DNA from 4 places in the Massilia pseudoviolaceinigra genome. Region 1 is predicted to be linked to each of the others. Evidence: riboswitches for the same ligand, from Rfam matches in the RefSeq annotation. Region 1 holds a riboswitch; each other region holds the start of a gene.
What was found. Region 1 has a riboswitch for cobalamin ahead of RBA40_RS02675 (TonB-dependent receptor). Riboswitches for the same ligand answer to the same signal wherever they lie in the genome.

Region 1 (5,095 bases):
TCTCTTCCTGGAACTCGTAGGCCAGAATATGGGTAAAGCGCGGACCGAGGTCGGAGCGCAGCGATGCCGCCAGCTGGGTCGAGCGGGCGCCGCTGGCGTCGATCCAGCTATCGGCGTCGCGATGATTAAGGTCGATGCGGATGTGATGCTGGTCGCCGAGGCGCTGGTTTGCGCCGATGGAAGCTTCTTTCAAACCATCCGTACCAAGGCGCACCTGCGCCTCGCTAAAGTCGCGCCGTTCGGCTACCTTGGTGATGTAATTGATGGAACCGCCGACCGCCCCCGAGCCGAACAGAAAGCTCGACGGGCCGCCGATGGCTTCCACCCGGTCGATGATCCAGCTGTCGACCGGGCGCGCCGCGATCGCATACTGTACGTTGACGCCGTTGAAGAGCTGGCTGATCGATCCGCTGCCAAAGCCGCGGTAGCTGACGCCGATATTGCCTGGCGCATTGTGGGCGGTGACGCCGGGAATGGCGCGCAGGATTTCCTGGGTGTCCTGGGCGCCGCGCGCGTCGATCATGGCGCGGTCGACCAGGGTGACGGTGGCCGGTGTTTCGCGCGGTGTCAGGCCGAGCCGGCTGCCGGTGGCGGTGGCCGTGTCCAGGTTGAGCTTGCCGTTGGCGCGCGGCGCGCTTCCCGTGATCTCCACCGTGGGAAGAGGCTCATCGGCACGGGCGTGGGGGTTCATGGCGGTGCAGGCAAAGGCCAGCGCCGCCGCATGGAATGGGGTTGCAGTCATTTGGTGCTCTTGTTTCGTTTGCCTTGTGACAGGCGAGTGGAGATGGACGCCGCATGCGGCGCCTGATCGGCTTGCTTGAGCCGATTCGTGAGCGAAGTCTTACCGGGTCAGAGCGACGGCGGACCGCGTGCTTGCGCGGCTGTCCATTCGAAGCGGGCTTTGGGCGCGTCGGGGAGACGCGCGGTGGGTGGGGCGTCGGCGACGGCAAGGGCCGGCGGGCAAGGCGCTTGCGGCAACAGGAGCATGCCGTTGCCGTGATGGCAGTACGGGCAGTGCTTGAGCTTGCCGTCGTGCGGCGCGGGCGCGGCGTCGCCGCCGCCCGCCAGTCGGTCGGCGGCGGCCCCCGCGCTGCCAGCCCGGCAGATGTCAGCCTGCGGGTAGGGCGCGCCGGCGTTGGCGGCGAATGCATGCGAGAGCGCCGGCGCCAGCACGGCCACGAGCATGGCCAGCACGGCCAGCCAGGACGCCAGGACATTCGCCCTGCGGTTCATGCGCATCGCCGCACTGCTCTCATCGTTACGCCGCTCTCATCGTATACATGCGCGGATTGTAGCAGCGCCGATAAACACCGTAAACGGCGCCGTGCCGGCGCAGGCAGGTTCGCGGACATTCAGAAGCGCCATGCCAGACCGGCGCGCAGGGTGCGCATTTCGCCCGGATGGGTATGAATGTCGGCCACCGGTGCAGGCTCGCCCGGCAACTGCGATGCGTAGTAGTAGTCGATATCGCTCACGCGGCGGTCCAGCAAATTGAGCACTTCGACGGTCAGCTTGAGGTGCGGCGCGAGCCGGTAGCCGAGCTTCATGTTGAGCAAGGTGGACGAGGGCGAGCGGACCGAATCGTCTTCGACCAGTGCGCGCGGGCCGAAGTAGCGCAGGCGCACGCCGCCCGACCACGGGCCGGCGGCGCCCGACACACCGACCGAGGCAGTGCGGGTGATCGACCCGGGGATGAATGCGCCGGCCGGATCGCTGTCGCGAAAGCGCGCGTGCGACCACGCGAGGTTGGCATCGATGATCCAGTCTTTCGCGGGCGTGTAAAAATTGGCCAGCTCGATGCCGTGCCGCCGGCTCGGGCGGCCTGCTTCGGTGGTGCCGGCGTCGCCGATGAAGATCAGTTCGGAATCGAGGTCGAGCTTCCAGGCGGCGATGGTGGTTTGCATGCCGGGCACCAGGCCGGCCAGCCGCAAGCCTGCCTCTTTGCCGGTTCCCCGCACCAGCGGCGTGGCGCGCTTGATGTCCGCACCGTCGGCGTCCACCGCCAGGCCGGTCTTGGGATCGACAGTGCCGGTGACGCCACGGGCGTCGTTGCTGTGGAATCCCCGTCCCCAGTTCAGGTACATCTCCGCATTTTTCCCCAGCGTGAAAATCGCCGTGAACTTCGGACTGGTGATGCCGGCATTCACCTTGCCCGAGTTGGCGGGCCTGTCGCTGTGGACATCGAACGCGTAGCGGTCGGCGCGCAGCCCGGCGACAGTGCGCAGCCATGGCGCCCAGACGGTGCTATTGGACAGGTACAGCGCGCCGCTGCGCTCCTTGACCCGGTCCTCGCGCACGGTCGAGCGGCGCTGGCGCGCCTCGCTCAAATACAGGCCGACCGGGGCCAGCCTGTCCTGGCGCAGCTGAACGCCGAACGCTGTCTCGGAAGCGAAGGGGCCCAGTGCGTGGCGCCATGTGCGCTGCGCGTCCAGGCCGAGAATCTGCCGGCTTTCCGCCTGGTGGAACTGGTCGCCGTGCTCCGGATCGTCCAGTGCATAGGTAAAGTCGCTGAACAGGTCGAGCCGCGATGTGATGATGTAGGCATTGGCCCTGGCGCTGCCCGTGCCGTACTGGCGGCTCCACTCGCCCGACAGGCTGTAACGCGAGGTTTCGCCGCCATCCGTGGGCGCGAGCGTGCCATAGCGGCCGATCAGGCCGGCGTCGAGCGCGCGTTGCGGCACCTGATCGGTCGACGTCCACGACGAATGCATGCCCATCGCCGTCATCCGCACATCGTCGTCGCCGCGCCGCCAGCTGTACGACAGCACGCCGTTGACACGCTTGTAGTCTTCCGGCGTCTCCCACGGGCCATCCTGGCCCGCGCGCTCGAGCGCGTACAGCAGCGTACCGGCGGCGAGCGGGGTGGCGTTGGCGAGCAGCGCGCGGCTGAAGCGGTTCTGGCCGGTCTCCAGACTCAACAAGCCTTGCTCCATTTGCCGCACGTAGTCGAAAGCGGCCGCGCCGGCGACGGAAAAATCGCCTTCCTCGGCGTAATAGGTGCCTTTTTTATACGCGATGGTGCTCACCAGCTCCGGAATCAGGAAATTGAGGTCCGAATAGCCCTGGCCGTGCGCATTGGTCGGCAAGTTGACCGGCATGCCCATCACGGTGGTGCGGAAATCGGTGCCGTGATCGAGATTGAATCCGCGCGCAAAATATTGATTGGCTTTGCCGTCGCCGGCGTGCTGGGTCACGATCAGGCCCGGCACCGCTTCGAGCAGCTCGCCGGTGCGCAGCAAGGGGCGGTTTTCGAGCTGCCTGGCGGTCACGGTGCCCTGGTTGGCCGAATCGGCGACGCCGAGCGGTATCAGGCTGGCGGACACGCGCACTTGCTGGACGGAGGATGGGGTATCGCCGTCGACGGTGGCGCTGGCAAAGGCGGGCATGGCCAGCAGCAGCATCGGCGACAGCAGGCGCAGCCCGCGTTGCGACGGGGCAGGGGTGATATTTTTCACGGGTACTCTCGGTTAAGACCGGGCATGCCGGTCTGCTTGTTTTATACGGCGCACATCCCCGTGCGCCGAGAAAAAGAAAGCTGCGGCCGACAGAGGCGCGAGAGTCGATGGAGATGAGGGAGCGGCGGCATTGCGCGCGGTCCCAGGCGATCCACAAACACGACAATTCCCGGCCGCTTGCTTCCATGCGTCCTGGCCGGTATCCGGGCTGACAGGTCAGATTGCCTCGCCTTCCCATGCCAGCGGCACAGTGGACCAAAGAGACAACCGGCCGCACGTCGTTGGACGACATGCGGCGCCTGTTTTACCGTTGCGGGGACAGCACACGTTTGCCGCTGGCATGCCAGCGCGTGTTTCCCGTTTAACTGCGGCCTTCGGAACAAGGCCGCGAGCACCAAAACGTGGCAATCATAACGGCTGCTGATGTATTTAGCAACGTTTCCATATGCAATGACAGGCCGAGCCCAAGGAAGCGCTACGCTTGCCGGCCACGCTGGAACCGATGGCCCGGGCCTTGAGTTCAGGCAAGCCGGCGCTTACCAGTTGTATTTCAAGGTCGCCCGCGCCGAGCGGGAAAGGCCCAGATAGCAGCTGTGGGTGGCGAAGCAGGAGGCGACATAGTCCTTGTCCGCCACATTGTTCACGTGCAGTTCAGCCATCCAGTCGTTCATGCCTAGCCGGCCCAGTTCGTAGCGCAGCGCCGGACATGGAAATTCTGTTCGGTGACGGTGTACGGCGTGCAGGCGCGCGCCGCTTGCCAGGGCGCGGCGCCGGGGCCGGCATCATCGGCGTAGACTTCCTGGCGCAGCATCACGCCAGCCAGCGCGCGGCTCGCTTCGCGCTCCTCGGCCAGGGTCAGACCGGGCGGCAGCGGCGTGTCCGGCAGCAGCAGGGCGCGCGCCTCGCGCTCGCTCAATCCCGGTTCGCGGAAGTACTCGCCGCGGCCGCGGGCGTGCGGCGGTCCGTCGAAACAGTCCGCTATCCGGTCGCGGCCGAGCCAGGCGCCGGTATGGAACCAGGTCCTGGTGTGGATGGGCGGCACATGCGACGCCTCGGCGATATTGTCGGCCGCTGCCTCGCAGGCCGCCAGCGTGCCGAATTCCTCCGTATCCCACTGTTCCACCATGCCGAAGCCGCGAAATTCGCGCTCCTCTCCATCGAAGTAGCCGTGGTGGTAGGCGTAGCGGGTGACGAAGCGGCTGCGGCTGATATGGTCCCAGGTTTCGACGCGCTCGACCACGTGCACCGGGAACGGCAACCGGGTGAGCCAGGGCTTGCCGCCGCGCTTGTCCTGAAGGTAGAAACGGGTCGATGTGGCGTAGTCGAGGACGGTTTCGGCGCCCAGGATGTTGTCGGTCCGGACCAGCAGATGGGGCTTGCGCTCGCCCATCAGGTTGACGTAGCGCATAGGCCGGCCTGCATCGGCCGGCAAGGGCGAGGACCAGACCAGGCAGATGGTGCCGTTGCCGAGCAGGTCGACCGCCGCGATGTTGACCAGGTCGTCGATGCGCGGGAATACCTGCATGCGGTGCGCCGCGCCCCAGGCATTGCCCGACTGGTTGAAATACAGGCGCACGCCCTCGCTGTGCAGATAGATGATGTCGGCGCTGCCGCTGCCATCGATATCGGCCAGCCGGATG
Region 2 (5,095 bases), on a different contig from region 1:
GCGGTACTCGGCAAACAGGTTTACCAGCCCGTAGCCGGGCAGCGTGTTGCGGTTGGCCAGGTCGTCGAAGCGCTTCCCGGACAGCTGCACGCCTGCACCGGCAACCAGCGCGCCCGCCGTGTACTCGATGGCGAACTTTGCGTGGCGCTTGGCGCGCCGCTGCAGGTTCTTGCCGGTGGTGTCGTCGCGCGGGTCTTGCAGGTCGAGCGAGCCGCTCATGTCGAAGGCGCCCACGTGGGTGCGCGCGCCGAGGCTGATGCCCTCTAACGTGGCGCGGTTGACGTTGTAGGCGCAGCCGTACGGATGCGTATCCTGCTGGACCGGACATGTGGTGGTGTTGACCAGGAGGTCTTTCAGGCGGTTGCGGTAGTAGACCGCGCTGGCTTCAAGCGTGCCATCGTTGTAATACACGCCGCCTTCGACGTTCTTGCCTTGTTCGGGCTTGTTGATGTCGACCCCGTAACCCGGGTAATACAGTTCGTTGAAGGTCGGTGCGCGAAAGCTGGTGCCGGCGCTGGCGTTCACGCGCAGCGCGCGCGTGAGTTTGTAGCCGTAGCCGGCGCCGCCGGTGACCTTGTTGCCGTACTGGGTGCTGTCGTCGCGCCGCGCGCTGGCGCTGGCCAGATGGTTGCCGCGCTTGAGCGAGTAGGCCGCAGCCACGGAATTGGTCGCGCGGCTGGTGTTCAAGGCGCGCGTGGTGTCGGCGAACACGTCTTCCACCCGGCGTTCCAGAACCAGCTGCAGCAGGTCGCTGCCCAGGGCGATGTCGTTCTGCATGCTGTAGGCGTGCAGGCGCGTGTCGATGCGGTTGCTGCTCGTCGCACTGGTGAAGTTGACCGATTTGTCGTCGGCCTCGGATGCCTGCAGGCTGACTTTCCAGTTGCGCGTGATCTCGTGTTTCGAGTACACGGCGATGTTGTCCATGTTCTGCACGCTGCGCACGTCGAAGGGACCTGCGCCCGCATCGTACTGCGACTTGAGGTGGCTGTGCAGGTACAGCAGGCCCGCTTCGTGGCCCTTGGCCAGCACGATGCCCAGCTGGCCGGTGGCGCTGTCGCGCGTATAGCCGTCGTTGTCCTGGTTGTAGGAGAAGTTGCCCGGTTTGGTGGCCGAGAAGCCGTCATCCTTGTCCTTCGACACACCGAACGCGTAGCTGATGCTGTTCTCGCCTTCGCTGGCGCCGGCCACGCCGAACGCCATCGAGCGCGCCTTGTCGCTGCCCGCTTCAACAGCGGCTGTGACGTTTGGCGCTCCGGCGCCGCGCCGGGTGAAAATCTGCACCACGCCGCCGATGGCGTCGGCGCCGTACATGGTGGCCAGCGGGCCGTAGACGATTTCGATGCGGTCGACGTTCGCCAGCGGCAGGGTGGCCCAGTTGGCGATGCCGATCGTGGACGAGCCAATACGCACGCCGTCGACCAGCACCACGGTCTGCTTGGCGTCGCCGCCGCGGATGAACACTTGCGATGCGGCGCCCGGACCGCCGTTACGCGTGATCTCGATGCCGCGCTGCTTTTGCAGCAGTTCGACGACGCTGCTCGCACCGGAACGCGCGATGTCGGTGGCGCTGATCAGCACATGGTCGCTCAGCACGTCGCTGGCCGGCTGCGGCGCGCGCGTGGCGGTGATGATGACGGCGGCAACGGCCGTATCGGCGGCGCTGTCGGCCAGGGCATAAGGGGAAGTAAAAGCTAGCGCGAGCGACGTCAGGGCCGCGTGGCGTACAACAGGAAAGGTCATGACAAATCTTCAGTGAGTGCGATTGCGAGCAACCGGCCGACGTCCCCGTTGGCCAGATTGAAAAGGAACGCGCAGATCCTGCACGTTCCCACCTGTCCTGGCCGGTATCCGGGCTGGCAAATGCGGCCGTCTCACCTTCCCATGCCAAATGCACAGTGGTCGTTCGAGACGGCTCGTCGCCATGTCAGCGACATTTGCTTACCGTTGCGGGGGCAGCACACGTTGGCCTGTTGCAGGCTTCGTGTTTCCCAGTTTAACTGCGCTCATGGACATGGGCGCGGGCACCAAAACCCGATAATTATACACAGTCGATGATGACGGTCTCGCCGTAGGCGATGGCGTGGGGACGTTGCGCCGCCTCCAGCGCCATGGTCTCGGGCGCCAGGCCGCGTGCGCGCGCCGACAGCAGGCGGATCGTGCCGGCGTGGCAGATGACGATGGCGCAGGGCGCTTGCGCATGCATGCAGTCGGCATAAAACGCGGACACGCGCTGCGCCATGTCGGTCACGCTTTCGCCGCCGCCGGGGCGGTAGCGGGCCATGTCGGCGGCCCAGGCGTCGACGCCGGCACGGTCGATGTCGTCCCAGCGGCGCATTTCCCAGTCGCCGAAATCGAGTTCGGCCAGGCGCGCGTCATACCGCACCGCCGCGCCGCCGATTGCCGCGGCCAGCATGGCGCAGCGCCGCAGCGGGCTGGAAAATACCGGCGCGCCGGCGGGCAGGGTGGCGCGCAGGGTAGGCAGGGCCTGCGCCTGCAAATCAGGATCGACAGCGAGGTCGGTGCGCCCGTAGCACACGCCGGACGCTACTTGCGGCGCCAGGTGGCGCACCAGGTACAGGCGCATTCTCAGCCCCAGAGGCCGTGATGGAAAAACGCCAGCAGCGCCAGGTAGATGACCACTTCGGCCACCTGCTGCACCGCGCCCAGGCAGTCGCCGGTGTAGGCGCCAATGCGGCGCAGGCACTTGGCGCCCAGCCACCACGCCACCAGTGCGGCCCCGGTCACGCTGGTGAGCAGCGCAAGCCAGGGCAGCATGCCGGCCGTGGCCAGCGCCAGTGCAGGCACGCCGGCGCAGGCGCAAGCGATGCCGAATTCGCGGTTGCTCATATGCTGGGCCATTGGCTTGGCCTTGCCATCGGCGCGCGCATATTCCATTTCCCAGATCAGGCTCACCGCGGCCAGGCGCGACAAAGGGTGGGCGATGAACAGGGCGGCGATCGCGGCGGGTACGGACAGAAACGACAGCAGCGCGCACTTGAGCGCCACCGTCAGCCCCATGCCGACCGCACCGTAGGTGCCGATGCGCGAATCCTTCATGATCTCCAGCACCCGCTCGGTGCTCAAGCCGCCGCCGAAGCCGTCGCACATGTCGGCCAGGCCGTCCTCGTGGAAGGCGCCGGTCAGGTAGATCGCCGCCGCCGTCGACAGCAGCACCGCCACCGGGGCCGGCCATAGCAATGATGCGCCGGCATACACCGCCGCGGCCACCGCCGCCACCACCACGCCGACCAGCGGAAAATAGCGCGACGCATGGTGCAGCCAGGACGGGTCGAATCCGACCCAGCCCGGAATCGGCACGCGGGTGAAAAATTGCAGCGCGATGAAGAACAGCCGGCACTGGTGGACGATGCTGGCCATGGTGCGTACTTACGCCGACTGGCCGCTGACGCGCGCCGACTGGAAGGTGGCCATGTCGCCGAGGAAGTTGACGGCCGCGTGCAGCAGCGGCAGCGCCAGGGCGCAACCGGTGCCTTCGCCCAGGCGCAGGCCGAGGTTGAGCAGCGGCTTGGCCTTGAGGTGTTCGAGCATGCGCGCGTGGCCCGCTTCGTCCGAGCAGTGCGAAAATACGCAGTAGTCGAGGATGGCCGGCTGCATGCGCGCCGCCACCAGCAGCGCACTGCTGACGATGAAGCCGTCGATCAGCAGCACCATGCGCCGTTCGGCCGCCTTGAGCATGGCGCCAACGATCATGGCGATCTCGAAGCCGCCGAAGGTGGCCAGGATGTCGAGCGGCTCGCTCATTTCGCCATGCAGGGCGACCGCCGCCTCGATCACGTTTTGCTTGTGCAGCACGCCCTCGGGCGACAAACCGGTGCCGGCGCCGACGCAGTCAAGCACCGGCACGCCGGTCAGCTTGTGCATCAGCGCGGCGGCGGCGGTGGTGTTCCCGATCCCCATTTCGCCGAAGCCGATCACATTGCCTTCCAGGTTGCCGACGATGCGCATGCCGTGCGCCAGTGCGGCGGCGCATTCGGCCCAGCTCATGGCCGGCTTCTGGGCAAAGTTGGCGGTGCCGCGTCCGACCTTGCAGTCCATCAGGGCCACGCGCTTGCCGAAATCGTGGTTCACGCCGGCGTCGATGATCTGCAGCGCGCAGCCGTTCTGGCGCGCGAACACGTTGATGGCCGCGCCCTTGGACAGGAAATTCTCGACCATCTGCCAGGTGACGCTTTGCGGATAGGCCGAGATGCCTTCGGCCACCACGCCGTGATCGGCCGCGAACACGAGGATGGCCGGCTTGTTCAGCGCGACCTTGGTCGTTTGCTGGATCAGGCCGATCTGCCGGGCCAGCGTTTCGAGCGCGCCCAGGCTGCCCAGCGGCTTGGTCTTGTTGTCGATCGCTTGGGTCAGTTCGCTGGCCAGCAATGGGTCGTGGGTGGAAAGTATGTCTGGGAGGCGCATCGTGGAGATAGATAAGAAAGTGTCAAGAAAATTCCGCGCTAAGATAGCACACTCACGCTGCGTCGTTTCTGGCAGACCAGCGTGTGTCGGCACAATGCGGCAAAGTGCGGCACAATTGGCCTGTGAATGTTGTCGCTTCATACAAAAGATATCGTTAAAAGAAAACAGGAAGAACATGAACGAGCAGGTTGCACGGGACGTGGTGTTGGTGCGCTCCGTCGAAACAATGGACGGCAAGCACGAGGTACTCAGCGACGACGATCGCCTGTATGCCAGCCGCAGCGCCAGGGAACTGGCGCAGTGGCAGGCGTCCGACAGCAAGTCGGCGGTAACGAACGAGCATTTTTTGCAGCAGAGGGCCGAGCAGATCCTCAAGCGCCTGGGCGAACGCGCGCCCGCTTTCGCGGCCATTGCGCGGCGCCGTGCCGGCTTCAAGGCGCTGTCGCTGGGCTTGCCGCTGCTGGCGCTGGTGCTCGGCGCCGCGGTCGATCGCATTGGCGACCCGCACCGGGTCGACCTGCTGTCGGCGCCGCTGCTGGCGATTATCGGATGGAACGTAGCGGTGTACCTGCTGTTGCTGGCCTGGCTGTTCGTGCCAGCGCGCAAGAACGGCTGGGTCTCGCCGGCCTTGCTGCGGCGCCTGAGCGGAGCCCAATTGTCGCTGCCGCGTAAG
Region 3 (5,095 bases), on a different contig from region 1:
GCCGAACAGCTTCGACACTTCGGCCTGCAGGCCCGGAATATCCAGGTTCGGCAGGCGCGTGAGCGATACCAGCATGGCCGGCATCTGTCCGGCGTCAGGGCCGCCGCCGAGGACGTGCAGGCCGTCGCGGATCTGGGCCGAACCCAGTTCGCACAGGTAGCCGTCGAGGTCCTCGATCAGGTGAGCCACATCGGAGCCGCCCATCGACGCCAGCGCGGCCGGGAGTTCACCGTCTTCTTCGTGGTGATGATCATGATCGTGGTCATGGTCGTGATGATGGTGATGGCCGTGATCGTGGTCATGGTCATGGTCATGGTGCAGCAGGCGCGCCTGCAGGTCGGCATTCAGGTTGGTCTGCTTGACCAGTTCCCAGATCTGCTGCTGGAGCAGCGGCAGTTTGGCCGGGTCCAGCACCTCAACCTGATAATACTCGTCGACCAGCTGCGTCAGCTGCGCCAGTGCACCGTAGGTGTCGGCGGTGGTCATCGGCGGCGTCAGGTGGTCCACCACCACCGCATGCGCGCGGCGCTTGGCCTGCGAACCTTCGCCCGGGTCGTTGATGATGAACGGGTAAAACAGCGGCAGGTCACCGAGCAAGGCGTCAGGGAAGCAGTTCTGCGACAGTCCCACGCCTTTACCGGGCAGCCATTCCATTGTGCCGTGCTTGCCGACGTGGACGATGGCGTCGGCGCGCCACACGTCACGCAGCCAGCGGTACAGCGCATAATAATGGTGGGTCGGCGGCAGGTCGCTCTGGTGATAGATCGCGTCCGGGTCCATGCCGTACCCTCGCGGCGGTTGCAGGGCGACGAAGGTATTGCCCAATTCGATGCCGGCCAGCGCCAGGTGGCCGTCGCACACGTAGGCTTCGCCGGGAGCGGCGCCCCACTGGGTGCTCATCTTTTCCTGCATGTCGGGCGTGAGTTCGGCGAACCACGCGGCGTATTGCGCGGCGGGTACGCGGCCTGCGGCGTTGCGCAACTGCTCCGTCGTCACGTAAATCTGGTCGTACGAACAGCGCGCCACCAGGTCGTGAATCAGCGTGGTGCCGTCGGCAGGCGGCTGGCCGACGTCGTAGCCGGCGGCGCGCATGGAATCGAGAATGCGCATCAGCGATGCCGGGGCGTCCAGCCCGACCGCGTTACCGATCTGCGAAGCCTTGCTGCTCGAATTGGTGAACATGAACGCGACGCGCTTCTCGGCGTTCGGCACGTGCTTGAGGCGTGCAAAGCGTGCTGCGATGCCTGCCACACGTGCCACGCGGTCCGGCACCGGTTCGTATTCGACCGCGTCGCCCTGCAACCCGGCCGCGCGCGACTTGAACGACACCGGCGCGGTGATGATGCGCCCGTCGAATTCGGGCAGCACCACGTTCATGGCCGTATCCAGCGGATTAAGCCCGCGCGCGGACTGCTCCCACTGCGGCAGGGTCATGCCGCTGGTGATCGCCTGCAGCACCGGAACGTTCAGCGTTTCCAGTACGCCGACCGACCATCCGGCAGGCGTGGGACCGCCCGGCGCAATCTCGCCCATCGCGAAAGAGGTGGTGTTGATCAGCACATCGATATGCACGCCGCGCGCGTCGCTGAAGTAGCGCAGCGCGTCGGGCAGTGTCCCGGCGCCGGCGCCGCTGCGCAGGGAGGCGGTAAACACCGGCAGCACGTTCATGCCGCGTTTTTCCAGCGCATCCAGCAACGCATCGATGAAGCGCGTGTTCCCGCTCATCCAGTGCGCGCGGTAGAACACGATGCCGGCGCACGGTGCGCCGGTTTTTCGCAGCGCCAGCCAGTCGTCGATGCCGGCGCCCTGCGCCAGGTCGGGATGATAAATGCCGTGTTCCGGCAGCGGCAGCGCGCTCTCGTAGCCAAAACCGGTCAGCAGCAGATGGTCGGACAAATAGCGCAGCAACTGCGCCAGATTGCCGCTGCCGCCACAATGGAAATAATTCAGCGTCTGTTGCAGCACGTCGGGAGCGACGGTCGATACAGCTGCCAGCTCGGGATCGGGCTCGCCGGTGCCGCTGATGGCAATGAGGTGCTGGCCGTGGCGGCGCGCGTGGCTTACCAGATCGGCAAAACCGGGCACGCTGCCGAGACGGCCCAGCACGCGCAGGATGATGATGCGCGCGCCCTGCACCTCGCCCGAGAGCAGTGCCGTGGCGCCGCCGTCGGCGTCGAGCCGCTGCAGGCTCACGCCCGACACCGCGCCGAACTCCGGCGGCAGCTGGCTCACTGCGTGGTGCAGGACCGTCAGGTCGTTCGATGCATGGGTAAGCAGCGCGATGTGCGCCGGGCCTTGAGGAAAATCAGGTGATGTCATGGTCCGCCACAATTGTGTCGCCTTCGCCGATGCGATGGAAAATCAGGTCGGTCACTTCGGCGCCGCCGATCAGGTGCTCGGCGACGATGCGCCCTGCTGCCGCTTCGTCGACGCGCCGGTACCACACGCCTTCCGGGTACACCACTACGATAGGCCCTTCATTACGGCATGCGACCATGCAGTGCGTGCGGGTGCGCTTGACGCAGAGGTCCGGATGGGCGTCGATCTCGCGCCCCATGTGCTCGAACACGGCCTGCGCCTGCACGCCGTTTTCGGTGCAGCGCGGGCCGACGCACATGAACACGTGCCGGTCATGGGTCCGCATCGGTCAGCCGAATTTCTTGTAGAAGTAGCCCGCCAGCGCGCCCATGGCCACCCAGAATACGGCGTTGGCCAGCAAGGTCGCGTACAGGAAGCTCAGCGCCAGCTCGGGCGGTGCGCTGCTCGAATGGACCTTCGGCTGCGGCGAACCGACCAGATGCGGCACGAACAGCAGCACGGCGCCGGCGATCCTGAGCGGCCAGTTCTTGGCGAAGACCAGCAGCGCCAGCCCGCCCGCGCTGGCCATGACGGTGGCGGTCCACCACAACTGGCGCGCCAGCAGCGGCGCCGCGACGGTGCCAGGCAGCTCGGGCGGCAGGCCGACCGAGGGCGCCACGAAAAAGACCGTGTAGCCGGCCGCGCCCCACAGCAGGCCGGCGCGCCAGCCGCTTGCGCCGCCATGCAGGCTGATGGCCGCTGCCAGCAGCAGCGCGAAGCCGACGCCGGCGCTGATGTTGGCCACCGCCGTGTAGAAGGTGCGTTCAAAGCCGTCGTCCGGCTGCCAGCCCCCGTGTTCATGGGCGCCCTCTTCCGCGTGCTCGTGCGGCTTTGCGTCATGACTATGCTCGTGCGGCGTGGCGTCGGCGTGGCTGTGCGGTGCGGCCTGCTCCAGTGCCTTCGGCGCGGCACTTTCGAACACCTCCGCCTGCAGGATGATGGGCGCTACTTGCAGCTGCTGCACGCCGGTCAGCAGCAGGCCGGCCAGGATGCCGGCCGCCGCGGCGCTGGCGATGATGCGGTTGAAGGTGCCCAGGCTTGCCGCGGGCGCGGTGCGGATCAGTGGCATGGGAAGCCAGCCGAGTGTCGGCTGTCGTGCGCCGCGTTGTGCAGCGCTTCCATCGAGGCGAAACCGGCACCGTACAGCAGCACGATGCCAAGGCTGGCGGCGCACATGGCCTGCACAATGCGCTCTTTGACGGAGACAAACGGGACTTGTTCATCGGCGGTGGTGATGAAGCTACGGATCGGCGACATGGCATTCCTTCCTAAAGCATTTCGCATAAAACCAGGCAAATGCAGACGCGCGCGTCTTGCCTTGTCCGGCAACCGGGGCTTGTACGGGGAGAAGGAACGTGAGATGGGGTGCGGAACGCAGCGATCCACCTGGATCGCCCTCCGCGATACAAACGACTTACCGCTTCGGCTGGTTTCCGGGCTGGCGAGTGGCGGGGCAAAAAACCCTTCCCGGATATGCGCCTTCCCATGCTGACTAGGCACAGTGGCGTGATGCACATCCTTGACTCGCTTACCGTTGCGGGGGCAGCGCCGGCTTTGCCTCCGTTGAGAGGGCGCACCGGCTTCCCATTTAATCCGGCAAACGATCGTTTGCCAGAACCAGAAGCTTGACTACCGGCGAAGTATAGGTCTGGACTATATAAATTGCAAGGTTGCGCGGGCCGGCGTGTGCGCGGCGGACGAATTTACCAGTCGCGCCATTGTTCGGTGATGTCGTCGGCGGCTTCCAGGCCGGCGTCCTTGGCAACCAGGTAGATGATGTCGCACAGGTTTTCGCGCTCTTCGGTCTCGATCACGCTGCAGCGTTCATCAAACGCATTGAGGGCAAGGACGACGCGTTCGACTTCTTTCATGATCGCGGCGGGGGCTGCGGGTTTTGGGAGCTTTTCCACGGCAGCGGCATAAGTGTCGAGGATTCCGGCGCACTCGTCGATCTCGGCCTGGCCGTACGGAGCCTCGCTCTCCGGGTCTTCGGCGCAGCGCCCCATGTAAGCAGCCATCCCGCCGAGAAGGCGGGCGCGGATCGAAGCGATGCTGGGATTGGGTGGCATGGCGTGACACTCCTTCAAATTTCAGGGGTGCCAATGTAGCATGAAGCCGCGCTACCTTACTCGCTGAATTCGATATCCATCTGATTGCCGTCGTAGCAGAAGGTCATCTGCTCGCCTTCTTCATCGCGGATCTCCAGCACGCCGCCGGCTTCGACGAAGGGCCCGAGCGTGTCGAACAGGCGAATCAGCCAGTTGGTGATGATGTCGATGTCGCCGCCGTCGATCAGCAGCGCGCCTTCCTGGCGCTGGCTGGTGAAACCGATCGATTCAAGGAAAGCCGGAAAATCGCGTTCGGCGCGCGCGCGTTCGGCGAAGAAGGAGTCGCAGCCTTCGAACGATGTGCGAATCGCGTTAAACGCCTCCGGTTGCCTGGCGTTCCTGATAACGATGCTGGCATCGTAGATCCATGCTGCAGTACTCACTTGCACTCCCATTTCGTCAGAACGGCTGTCGCGGTCGTGCGCAGCCAAGGATCGTATTTCCTGTCGACAGTTTTACATGCCGTTCAAGAACTGTCAAAGCGCCGATGACGAGCGTTGTTTTCGGAGCGTCGCGAGGCGTTCGATGGCGGCTGCGTTGCCTTGCGCGGCGGACAACGTTAACCAGTCGATCGCCTCGGTCATGCCAGGCACGCTATCGTCGTCGCCATCGAGGAGCAGGTCGGCCAG
Region 4 (5,095 bases), on a different contig from region 1:
TGGATGCGGCATCGACCGCGCTTAAGCCGGCCATGAAGGCCGCGCCGAGCGGCACCGCGCCCCACGCCAGCATGCGCAGCATGGGCGCATAGTACGCCATGCCGCCGCGCGTGAGGGCCGCAAAGCCGGGTGCCTGCGGCGCGCGCGCGGCCGTCGCCACCATGCCGGACAACAGCGGCGAAATGAGCAGCGTGACGCCCAGCGCGATGCTGCCGGCCTGGGTGAACACCGCCTGATGGCGCCCGTGCACGTCCAGCAGATCGCTTACGGCGGTCATGTCGAGCGCGCGCGCCAGCGCCGCCGCGTGCACCGAATAATCGAGGTTCGACGACAGCAGATGCCACGCCGGCAGCGCCAGTATCAGCGTCGGCACCAGCATCCACAAGGCCCACAGCAGCAGCAGGCGCCATTGCAGCGCCGCGCGCGCCGCCACTGCAATCGAAAAGGCAGGGGAGGAGCTCATCACACGGTCGCAATCAGGGAAAAGAGGATGCTGAACAGCGCCGCCAGGTCGCCGGCCCAACGGCGCGCGGCGCTGCCGTCCGGTTCAAGCGTGCGGCTGTCATCGAGTTTGCTGGCGTCGAGGTAGTGCAGGCGGCCCGGGTCGAGTTCGGCCGATACCGCCTTGACCGGCTTGACCCAGCTGAAGGTGCGCCCGCGCTGCTGGTCATCCCACACCACGGTTTCGCTGCTGCCGTCGGCGAATTTGACCAGCACGGTTTGCGCGACCGGCGCGCCGCGCCGCTCCAGGGTGACGCTGGTGCGCCACGCGCCCGCGCCGCCGGCCTTGGCCGACGCCTCTGCATCGCTCGCGAAGTGCGCAATGCGGTCGTCCACGCTGGCCGTGCCGTACACCTGCTGCGCGAACGCGGCGTGGACCGCGGCGCGCTGGCCGCTCACCTCGGCCAGCGTCTCGCGCAGATCGGCGATGCTCGGATGGCGAAACTTCCAGCGCCGGTAGTATTCCTTGAAGGCGCGCCCGGTCGCCTCCTTGCCGATGCGTGCCTCCAGGTCGCGCAGCACGGTGGCGCTGCGTACGTACACCGGGCCAATGCCCTGCTTGCGCATGTGGGCGTTCTGTCCGAGCGGTTCCGCCGGTTCGGCGGGCACGGTGTCATAACGCTCGACGTCGAAGCCCTTGAACCCCGGCGCGATGCCCAGGGCCGCGAGCAGCGGCGGTCCGAGATACGCGTCCTTGCCGGTGTCGCGCAGCATGCGATGGTTCCAGAATTCGTTCAAGCCTTCGTCGAGCATCGGTTCTTCAGTCTCGTTCGACGCCAGGATGCCGTGGAAGTAACTGTGGCCGACTTCGTGGATCGTGACGAGATCAATGTCGAAGGCGGCGGCCGTGCGCGGCACCACCTTGTCGTAACCATTGACGGTGATGAAGGTCGGGTACTCCATGGCGCCGGCATTGTCGGCGTTCAGCGGCGGGATCACGATGGTCAGCGTCCTGTACGGATACGGTCCGAGTGTTGCCGAATAATAGGCCAGCGCCTCGGTGGCCGCTTTCAGCGCCGGCGCGGCGCTGGCCGCGCGGTCGGGCGGGAACAGTACCGACAGTGCAACCTGCACGCTGCCCGGCGCGCTCCAGGTACCGCGCAGGGGCGGCGCCGTGCGATTGTCGGCGGTCCAGGCAAAATCGTGGACGTCGCCCTGCACGTAGTGGTGGGTCAGCATGCCGCCCTGTTCCACCGGTGGTCCCTGCAGTTCGCCGGTGGCGCCCACGGTGTAGCCCTTGGGCGCGGTGAGCTTGACATCGAAGCGGCCGAAGTCGGCGTAGAACTCGGTCTCGTGGTGATATTCGTGCACGTTCCAGCGCGCCCTGGTGGCGCCGCGTTCGCCCGGCAGCTCCAGCACCCCGATCTTTGGGAACCACTGGCCCACCAGGTGAAAGCTGCCGACGTGGCCGGTGCTGGCCACCACGCGCGGCAATTGGGTCAGGAAAGCGATGTCGAAGCTGGTGGACGCGCCTGGCGCCACCGGCGCCGGCAGGTCGAAGCGCACCACCGTCTCGTCGGTGGCGGGGCCGTTGTCGGGATGGACGAACGACCAAGCCACCCTGGCGCCGCCCTGGGTCACGCTGCGCAGGGCGATATGGCCCCATTCGCCGGGGGCGATGGTGGCGTGGTAGCCGGATGCGCGCTGCTCGGTGAAGAAGGTGCTGCCGGCGTTTTTGAAGGCGTTCATGTACAGGTGCAGGTAGACGCTGCGCACGGTCTCCTTGCTGCGGTTGCGCCAGGTGAGTTTCTGCTTGCCGTCGACGGTGTGCGCAATCGGGTCGAGCGTCGCTTCGATCCGGTAGTCGACCACGCGGTCCGACAGGGTCGCTTCGCTGCCGCTGCGCGGCCCGCCCCACGCGTGCGGGGCGCTCGGCAGGCTCACCGCGCTGGCCGAGGGCATGGCGAAGCCGATGCCGACGTCGGTCATCGGCTCCGGAATCGGCGTGATGGTGATGTCGGCCTGCGCCATCAGCTCGGCCCCGGCGATGGCAGCTGCCGCCAGCAGGAGCGCCCTCTGGGCCATGGTTCGGGTACGCGCTTGCATGCATTCTCCTGCGCCGCCGGGCGCTTCGATTGGTAGTGGGCCTTACTGGCGGGCAGCCGGCCAGCCGCACAGCATGCCACAACGCCATCCGGGCCGCGGTCCGGATGGCGACTGCGATTATAATGGCGCAGTTTTGGTGCCCGCCCGCGTCTTCACGCCGGCAGTTAAACGGGAAACACGCAGTGTGCTGCCCCCGCAACGGTACTGCAAGCCGTCGTTCCTGACGCCTTGCGAGCCCGGATACCGGCCAAAACAGGTGGACACGATGCCGCGCAGCGCGCCTCTGTCCGTGCAATCCGGCTTGCGGGGACGCAGGCCAGGACTCTATTTTCTGAAGACGACATCATGATTTCTGCAGTATCGCCGCGCCGCGCGCTCTCCGCCAGGCCGCTCGCGCTGGTTTCCGCCCTGTCCCTGTGTTTCATGTCCAGCGCCGCGCTGGCCGCCGATGGCCAAGCCCAGGCCCAGACCCTGCCCGCCGTGACCGTGACCGGCGCCCGCTTTGCCAGCGACCCGGCGCTGGCCCCGATCGGCGCGACCGTCATCAGTGCCGACGACATCCGCCGCGCCGGCGCGGCCGACGTCAACCAGGCCATCCGCCAGATCGGCGGCGTGTATGGCCGCCAGAGCCTGGACGGCTCGCCCGATTTCAGCCTCGACCTGCGCGGCTTCGGCACCAACAGCAGCCAGAACATGGTGGTCACGCTGGACGGCGTGCGCATGTCCGAAAGTGAATTGAGCAATGCGACCCTGTCGTCGATCCCGATCGAGACCGTCGAGCGCATCGAAATCATCCGCGGCGGCGCCAGCGTGCTGTATGGCGAAGGCGCCACCGGCGGCGTGATCCACATCGTCACGCGCCGCCCCGAGGCCAATGGCCGGCGCGGCATGCTGCGCGCCGAAACCGGTCAGTTCAACCTGCGCGACCTGCGCGCCGCCGTGGCCCAGTCGTGGAACGGATTCGCCCTCGACGCCTCGGTCGGCAGCCAGCGCACCGACAATTACCGCGACCATAACAGCTTCGAGCTCGATACCTTCAGCGGCGGCGCCCAGTGGGCATACCAGGGCGGCCGCGCCGGTCTGCGCTACGACCGCGCGCGCCAGGAATCGGACCTGCCGGGCGCCCTGAGCATGCAGCAGTTCCGCGACAATCCGCGCCAGGCCAGCACGCCCGACGACGTGGGCTCGCTCGATTCTGACCGCCTGACCGCGTTCGTGGAGCAGCGCGTCGGCAGCGTCGACCTGGCCGCCGAACTGTCGCGCCGCGAGCGCACTGTCCGTTCCACCTATTTCTACACCTTCGAGGGCGTGCGCGCAGCCTCGAAGTCGACCTACGACAGTGCCCAGACCCAGTTCTCGCCGCGCCTGCGCCACCTTGCGCAAATGGGCGGCATGCTCAATGAGCTGGTGGCTGGCGTGGACCTGGTCAAGTGGTCGCGCGTGACCGATTCGGACTACTCGAACGCCGACGCCACGCAAGAATCGCGGGCGCTGTACGTGCGCGATGAACTCAAGTTCGGCGGCGCGCACAAAGCCCGCATGGCCGTGGGCGCGCGCCGCGAACGCTTCGAGAAGGATGCCACCGACGAGCGCGCGTTCGCCGCACCGTATGCCAGCAAGACCACCCTCAATGCCTGGGAAGTGCAGGGCAGCGCTAATGTCATGCCGATGCTAGAACTGTACGCCAAGGCCGGGCGCAGCTACCGCGTGGCCAACGTCGACGAGAATGGCTACCGTTCATCGTCCGCCGTGCTGGCGCCGCAAACCTCGCGCGACCTGGAACTGGGCCTCGCTTACGGCGATGCGGCCATGGGCGCGAACGCGCGCGTGTTCCGCCATCAGTTGCGCAACGAGATTTTCTACGACCCGACTGTGAACGGCGGCTACGGCGCCAACACCAACCTCGATCCGACCGAGCGCAAAGGCGTGGAGCTCGATGTTCACGCCCGCATCGCGCGCGACTGGCGCGTGAGCGGCAACTGGCAGCACGTGCTGGCCCGCTTCACCGACGGCCCGAACGCCGGGCGCGAAATGGTGCTGGTACCGAAGAACGTGGTCTCGGCGCGCCTGGCCTGGGTGCCGGGCAATGGCCACAGCGCCGGCATCGGCGCCCAATGGGCCGGCAGCCAGCGCTTCGGCGCCGACTTCGCCAATACCTGCGGCGTGCGCATGGCATCAAGCACCACCTTCGACGCCCGTTACGCGCTCCAGATCGGCGCCTGGGAATTCGCGGTGGCGGGCCTGAACCTGGCCGACAAGCGCTACACCAGCAATGCGTACGGCTGCAACAGCGGCATTTATCCGAGCGACGCTCGCCAGGTCAAGGTCTCGGCGCGCTACGACTTCTGATGCGCAAGCGCCTCGTCTTCGCCGCGCTGGCCCTGTGGGCCGGCCTGGCCGGGGCCGCCATCACGGTGGTGGACGACGCCGGCCGGCGCGTGGTGCTGGCCGCACCGGCGCAGCGCATCGTGTCGATGGCGCCGCACGTCACCGAGCTGCTGTTCGCGGCCGGTGGCGGCGCGCGCATCGTCGGGGCGATGAGCTACAG

Region 2: linked by a shared signal. The riboswitch ahead of RBA40_RS32285 (TonB-dependent receptor plug domain-containing protein) and the one ahead of RBA40_RS02675 (TonB-dependent receptor) in region 1 are both predicted to bind cobalamin.
Region 3: linked by a shared signal. The riboswitch ahead of RBA40_RS23215 (CbtB domain-containing protein) and the one ahead of RBA40_RS02675 (TonB-dependent receptor) in region 1 are both predicted to bind cobalamin.
Region 4: linked by a shared signal. The riboswitch ahead of RBA40_RS03795 (TonB-dependent receptor) and the one ahead of RBA40_RS02675 (TonB-dependent receptor) in region 1 are both predicted to bind cobalamin.

What each region holds. Positions count from the first base shown of each region.
Region 1 covers NZ_JAVCWL010000002.1:109,532-114,626, forward strand. The annotation lists gene RBA40_RS02665 (TonB-dependent receptor) at 1-742, opposite strand, end outside; gene RBA40_RS02670 (DUF2946 domain-containing protein) at 850-1,233, opposite strand; gene RBA40_RS02675 (TonB-dependent receptor) at 1,353-3,455, opposite strand; cobalamin riboswitch at 3,633-3,869, opposite strand; gene RBA40_RS02680 (hypothetical protein) at 3,992-4,126, opposite strand; gene RBA40_RS02685 (SpvB/TcaC N-terminal domain-containing protein) at 4,129-5,095, opposite strand, start outside.
Region 2 covers NZ_JAVCWL010000057.1:13,847-18,941, forward strand. The annotation lists gene RBA40_RS32285 (TonB-dependent receptor plug domain-containing protein) at 1-1,740, opposite strand, end outside; cobalamin riboswitch at 1,823-2,044, opposite strand; gene RBA40_RS32290 (histidine phosphatase family protein) at 2,039-2,584, opposite strand; gene RBA40_RS32295 (adenosylcobinamide-GDP ribazoletransferase) at 2,587-3,378, opposite strand; gene cobT (nicotinate-nucleotide--dimethylbenzimidazole phosphoribosyltransferase) at 3,388-4,422, opposite strand; gene RBA40_RS32305 (DUF2868 domain-containing protein) at 4,598-5,095, shown strand, end outside.
Region 3 covers NZ_JAVCWL010000026.1:27,835-32,929, reverse strand. The annotation lists gene RBA40_RS23230 (cobaltochelatase subunit CobN) at 1-2,319, opposite strand, end outside; gene RBA40_RS23225 ((2Fe-2S) ferredoxin domain-containing protein) at 2,306-2,644, opposite strand; gene RBA40_RS23220 (CbtA family protein) at 2,648-3,427, opposite strand; gene RBA40_RS23215 (CbtB domain-containing protein) at 3,418-3,615, opposite strand; cobalamin riboswitch at 3,766-3,995, opposite strand; gene RBA40_RS23210 (hypothetical protein) at 4,062-4,427, opposite strand; gene RBA40_RS23205 (hypothetical protein) at 4,484-4,849, opposite strand; gene RBA40_RS23200 (tetratricopeptide repeat protein) at 4,943-5,095, opposite strand, start outside.
Region 4 covers NZ_JAVCWL010000003.1:41,914-47,008, forward strand. The annotation lists gene RBA40_RS03785 (hypothetical protein) at 1-463, opposite strand, end outside; gene RBA40_RS03790 (M1 family metallopeptidase) at 463-2,547, opposite strand; cobalamin riboswitch at 2,665-2,813, shown strand; gene RBA40_RS03795 (TonB-dependent receptor) at 2,893-4,896, shown strand; gene RBA40_RS03800 (cobalamin-binding protein) at 4,896-5,095, shown strand, end outside.